2 regions of the Bacillus sp. FG16 genome follow, and region 2 is predicted to be linked to the other one. Evidence: a T-box and tRNA genes for the amino acid it is inferred to sense, from the RefSeq annotation. Region 2 holds a T-box; the other holds one or more tRNA genes.
The links. A T-box is a leader RNA that pairs with one kind of tRNA and senses whether it is charged. The one in region 2 lies ahead of metG (methionine--tRNA ligase), so its partner is inferred to be a tRNA-Met.
Positions count from the first base shown of each region.

Region 1: it encodes a tRNA-Met, which carries the amino acid that the T-box ahead of metG (methionine--tRNA ligase) is inferred to sense. The anticodon was not compared.

Region 1 covers NZ_JBMDKC010000038.1:16,002-19,286, forward strand. Annotated here, with positions in the region: gene spoIIE (stage II sporulation protein E) at 1-1,588, opposite strand, end outside; tRNA gene ACODS7_RS15450 (tRNA-Glu) at 1,848-1,919, opposite strand; tRNA gene ACODS7_RS15455 (tRNA-Met) at 1,933-2,006, opposite strand; gene ACODS7_RS15460 (S1 domain-containing RNA-binding protein) at 2,167-2,652, opposite strand; gene divIC (cell division protein DivIC) at 2,740-3,099, opposite strand; gene yabQ (spore cortex biosynthesis protein YabQ) at 3,096-3,285, opposite strand, start outside.
Region 2 covers NZ_JBMDKC010000040.1:31,420-34,704, reverse strand. Annotated here, with positions in the region: gene metG (methionine--tRNA ligase) at 1-1,469, opposite strand, end outside; T-box leader at 1,520-1,790, opposite strand; gene ACODS7_RS16070 (class I SAM-dependent methyltransferase) at 1,904-2,722, shown strand; gene ACODS7_RS16065 (methyl-accepting chemotaxis protein) at 3,136-3,285, shown strand, end outside.

The DNA.
Region 1 (3,285 bases), on a different contig from region 2:
AACAATAAATATCAACATGCTCTACTTCGACACCAAAATCACGGAACGCTTGCATAATCTGCTCTTCCTGCACTTGATGATTTTCACGCTCTCGTTGTATCTCCTTAGCAAAATCCTCCATAACCTTTGATACACCTAATAGTTGCTCCGCAACTATTCTACGATTTTCCTTCATTTGTTTTCGTAATTTTTGTCCCTCATAGAAATGATCTAATTCACCCGCTACTAAATCTGTCACTTTTTTCCCTCTCACACAATGCTTGTCCCACTCACGAACTAATTTACGATTATGTTGCAGGGTTCCTTCTTCCGTTTCACTCATTATTTGTTTCATATAATCGTACGTTTTATCGAAATTCACTACCCAGCATTGATCCTTTTTAAAGCATGTTTGACATGTTTTCGCAGTAATTGTACTCAAAAACAAATCTGCTTCTGTCTCTTTATCTTCTTCCTCTACATACCCATATACAGAAAAGCTATTAGATAAAGCAGCAAATACATTTGCAAATTGATTGATTTTGTTTGCTGTAACATCACGCATCCTTCTTAAATATTGTTGTTGATCTTGCGAATGCTCTTGTGTACCTGGCATAAATTTAGCAATACGATCCAAAACAAGCTTTGGCGTTAATAAGAAGATCGCAATCGCTACACCTGACTCAATTAAAGTTGTTACAATATTCGTCTGCTTGTCTACATATAATGTAATTAAGCTTGTCCCTATTAATAACCCTAAACTAACACCTAAACGCTTCCCTTCTTTTAACAACCCACCAAGCAATCCAGAAAAAGCGAGAAGGCTAAGCTGAGACAAACTAGACACATTTGCTAAACTTAATATCAATCCTGTTACGACCCCCACTGTAGATCCTGTAGCAGCACCCGCAATAAATGCAAATACTAGTACTAAATACCTTGTAAAAATATGTTGAATAGAAGCATCATATACAAACCAATCTGTTGTACCCGTTAAAACAGATGCTAGTAATATAATCAAACAAACAATTTCTTCCGTCTCTAATGCCTGTTGTTTTCCTTTCCTTTCCACTAAAAGCGGGACACTTTGTAAAAATATCATAGTTAATACGAAACTAAGCCCAGCCTCAATGGTACTAACGAGTAAATCGTACATGGTGACAGTTTGTTGTGCAAAGTATACAACAACTAAGTGTGCGGTTAATGCGGAGATAAATACTTGAAATGGAACAAGTCCAACGGTTTTACGTGTAAATCTACTAAAGAAGATATTATAAATGAAGAAAGTAAAGATAGATGCAAAAGTAAAAAACAAATTATCTATCGAGACTGAAAGAGCTCCTCCCATTAGAGCTAAAAATGCTAACGGCATCTTATCCCGCTTCATAACATAAACAGCAGCAAAAAACGGAAGTGCAAAAGGTAAAATATTTGTTAATATATATGCTCGTCCCAAAAGAAAACCAATAACAACAATAATAAATCCCCATCTAAAGAAAACTTGCTCAAATTTCATTCGCAACTTACTCGTCCACTTTATTCCTCCAAGCTGACTCTCATTCATTGCCAATGCACTTGTATTCATAGTATTCCTTCCTGCTTTAGGCATATTTTTAACACCACCTGCATAGTTTAATTACTGTCATTATAAAAGATGATTGTTGGGATTTTTGTCAAAACAACAGTTTTCACTTTTATAATCGTTCGACTTTTTATTCGAAATAACTCTACAGATATACACAGTATGTAAGTTATTTTTGAATTTTTAATTAAATATTCAGAAAATATAGGGTGATTTTGTAGAAGTGTTGTATATCTTAATTTATTCAACAAAAAAAGATCATGCAAATTTGCATGATCTTTTTAGATGACCCGTACGGGATTCGAACCCGTGTTACCGCCGTGAAAGGGCGGTGTCTTAACCACTTGACCAACGGGCCGTTAAATTAAATATAGCGGCGGAGGGGATCGAACCCCCGACCTCACGGGTATGAACCGTACGCTCTAGCCAGCTGAGCTACACCGCCATGTCGTCTTATTTAACGGACAATTAGTATCTTACATCAGATATTATTTAAAGTCAACACATCTCAAAAAAAAATTTAAAAATATATTTTAACATATAAAAAAGCACCCTGAGCCATCACTCTGGGTACCTCTCTATATGTTAAAAACTAAACGGCCTTATTATCCGCGACGCGCGCCACGGCCACCACGTTTAGACTCTGTGTTACGCTTTAAAGAAGTTAAGCGATCTTCGCTATCCTTTAAGAAGCGTGCCATCTTTTGCTCAAATGTTTCTTTTGGAGCTCGGTCGTTACCGCCACCGCGATTATCTCTGTTGAAAGAGCGATTATTACGTTGTGGACGTCCAGAACGTTGTTGATCACCACCGCGTTGGTATTCACCGCGTGGACGATCTCCTTCTGTTTTTTCACGTTCTTTCGCTTTTTTGATAGATAAACCAATCTTTCCATCTTTTTCAACATTAATAACTTTTACTTCTACTTGGTCGCCCACTTTTAAGTGATCGTTAATATCTTTTACATAGTTATCAGCAACTTCACTAATATGAACAAGACCAGTTAAGCCTTCTGGCAGCTCCACAAAAGCCCCAAAATTTGTAATACCTGTTACTTTACCCTGTAACTTGCTGCCTACCTCGATTGACATAAAAAAAATGCTCCTCCTTAGTGGTTAAAAAGTCAAATTTTACTTTATTATATATAATCCTAAAATATAGTGTCAATAAGACATACTCTACTTAGAAACAGGAAAAATTATCTCCCCTTTACCAGAGAAGAAATAATCCCTTCTAGCAATCTTTAATACATACTCTTCATCATTTAACTTTTGAACTTCGTCTTTTAGACTTTTTTCTTTATTCGTTAATGAATCCAGTTCTTTTTTCATGTCCTTAACTTTTGCTTCTTTTGCTTTAATGGAACTGTTTTGTTGATAAAACGTTACACTAATGCTCGCAATAATTGTAAAAGTAAAGACAAGAAAAACCGCTAAACGGCGATAAAGTCGCTTCCTGTTCTCATCCGTTTGTATTATATGCTCTTTAACAGGATTTGGACTCTGCTTTTCGATTGTTCTTTGTCTCAGTTCCCTCATTTCCGAGGTCCCCCTAACTTCTTTTTTATACGCTCCCATAGTTGGAAGATATGCCCCTTCAATTTTGCTATATATTGCAGGAACCCTATATGTTTCACTATAAAAAGTTTAACACGATTAGGGAGAAGTTTCCATATGAGCGAAGCAATAAATCGAACAGGCCAGAAAAAAACTTTCCATATGAAA
Region 2 (3,285 bases):
GGTAAAAATGGTTCAAGGAGATTTGCAAAATTAGCAATAAGATAAACACAGTTATAAATCGTTTCTTCACATGAAACTGGATCATCTTCTCTTTGTTTCCACGGCTGCTTTTCATCAAAATATTTATTTGCAAAACGTACTGCATCAAATATTGTCTCTAACGCCACCTTAAATTTAGTTTGCTCAATCGCCTCTCCTACATTTTTATATAATCCTTCTACTTTATCTTTCAGCTCTATATTAATAGTCACCTTTGGTACAGTGCCATCATAATATTTTTCAATAAACTTTAATGTGCGGTTCACGAAGTTTCCATATGCTCCTAACAATTCACTATTATGACTGTAAATAAATTCACGCCATGAAAAATCAGTGTCACGATTTTCTGGTGCATTTACTGTTAAAAAGTAACGGATAGAATCTGGATTGTAACGTTCTAATATGTCAGGTACCCATACTGCCCAATTTTTACTTGTAGATAACTTTCTTTTCTCTACTGTTAAATACTCATTCGAAACGATATGACGCGGGATTGCTTCCTCTCCTATTCCAAGTAAAACCGCTGGCCAAATGATGGAGTGAAATGGAATATTATCCTTGCCGTGTACATAATATGTTTGCGCATCACTATTCCAAAACTCATGATCATCTTTTCCTGTTTCTTCAGCCCAATGTTTACTCGCTGAATAATATCCTGCCACTGCTTCTATCCATACGTAAATTTTCTTATCTTCATACCCTTTCACTGGAATTGGTACCCCGATTGGTAAATCTCTTGATACAGCCCTATCTTGTAACCCTTCCTTTACATATCTTTCCGTTAATTGAATTGCATTATCACGCCATGTTCCTTTTTCTTTTGCGATTTCTACAGCTTGTTTAATTTGCTCCTGAAATGTATGCAATGCAAAATAGAAATGCTCTGTTTCCTCTACAGATGGCGTACTACCACATAACTTACATTTCTTTTCTAACAAATCAAGAGGATCTAAAATAGCAGAACAAGCATCGCATTGATCTCCTCTTGCTGCTTCATGGCAATGTGGACATATTCCTTCTACATAACGATCCGGTAAAAACTGCGTACACGTTTCACAATACGCTTGTTCCACTGTTTTTTTATAAATATAGCCCTCTTCTAATAAACGTAAAAAAACTTTTTGAACAGTTTCATGATGATGCTCGCTATCGGTACGTGTATAGCAATCATACGTAAAACCGAGATCACGAAAACATCGCTGAAATTCTTCATGATACTTATTAGCAATTTCTTTCGCTGTCACACCTTCTTGTTTTGCTCTAATTGCAATCGGTGTTCCATTGCAGTCACTCCCTGAAACATACAGCACATTCTCACCTTTTGCCCTGTAATAACGCGCTAAAATATCTCCAGGTAATAAACTCGCAATATGGCCAAGGTGTAACGAACCATTTGCATACGGCCAAGCGCCTCCAATAAAAATACTCATCTTACATTCCTCCTTTAAAATATAAAAAGCCCCACCCCTATCTTAAAAAAGATAAGGGCGGGGCTGTATAAACAGTCGCGGTACCACCTTATTTCGCCAATTACTCACATAATTAGCCTTAACAAGTACGGAGCTCTATGCTCTTATACTGTGGTTTTGATAACGAGTACCAACTCTCGTCGCCGCCTACTATTATCATTTGATAAGTTCAGGACGAAGCTCAAAGGCCATTGTTCAAATGAATATTCTTGCTTCTTTTCAGCTACCGAAGCTCTCTGGAAAGAATATTTTCATTCTACTTTTCCTTTTCAACGCTTTTACGTATAACACGTATTTTACGACTAACTAACAGAAAAATCAAACTTTAAATCAAAAAAACAGGAAATCCCATCCTCCCGCCGAATACCTATACGTTCACAAAAGGAGTGATAACATTGAACCAAAAACAACTAAGCACTATAAATGAAAAAAGCTGGAATACAGCTGCTTATGAAACTTGGACGAATCGCCATGGGGCACCGGAGGATTATGCGAAAAAAATCATGGAAGATCCCACACGCGAAGTAGCACATTATTTACCTTACATACAATCTCCAAAAGGAAAATGTATTATTAATTTACTCGGCTCAAAAGGAAATAAAGCTGTTGCTCTCGCCATTTTAGGCTCTGACGTAACAGTTGTTGATATTTCAGCGAGTAATGCAAAATATGCAAATGAACTTGCAGATGCCGCAGGCGTTTCTATTCATTACATCGTTTCTGATGTACTAAATGTAAATCTCTCAAAATCATTTGATATCGTATTGCTGGAGCTTGGTGTACTTCATTACTTTCTAGATTTAAAACCACTTTTCACAAAAATCTCTCAACTACTAAAGCCTGGTGGTATACTTATCCTTCGCGATTACCATCCAATATACACAAAGCTATTAGGAGTAGATCACCCATCATTTCGAGCAAGCGGAAATTATTTCGATGAAGAATTGATTGAAGATGATGTTGCTTACAGTATTCTTCTTACAGAAGCGCAGAAAGAGTCTTTACCGAAAACAACCATCCGTCGCTGGACGTTAGGAGAAATTATTACAACGCTCGCGGAAGAACATTTTAAAATTGAAAAACTAGTTGAAGAACATGGATCTCATCAAAGATGGGTCTTCCCTTCTACTGCACCAGAAGGAATCGAAGAACGTATCCCTGGTCTATATACAATAATTGCGACAGCATGCAAAAAAGGATCCCTTCACGGATAGGATCCTTTTTGCATGCTCACGCATATAAGTTGAGGTTGGAGATTACCATAATTCTGTAGAATAGGACACAAGATATTTCAACATTTCGTCTCTGACTTACGTCGTCAAAAAGGGGTATGACCAACATAACGAAGAGTAATGTTTTAGTTGATATTGATAATCGTTATCAACTAATTAGAAGTATACATGATGTTATTTCAAATTTCAATAGCATTTCTAATATTTATTTATGAATTTTATGATATGCAAATGTATACATTTTAAGAACTTTTTCTAATACCAATCTGACCCCTTCCATTATCTGCTATAATTTTCATTGAACAGATTAATAACTTCATAATAATGTTTTTATTAATTTTGTTTTTAATATCTATAAATCATAATAAATAGTTTAAATGAGGGTAGGGGTAACGATGAAATATGTTAGTATTCGAAAAAAACTACTGTTCACACTCTTAAGCATTTCTTCTTTATTTAGCATTGCTCTTATTGTTATTCTTTCATTCGCCATGAATCAAGCAAGTGAAATCGAAACGTTAAAAAATGATGTATCGAAAAGAGCG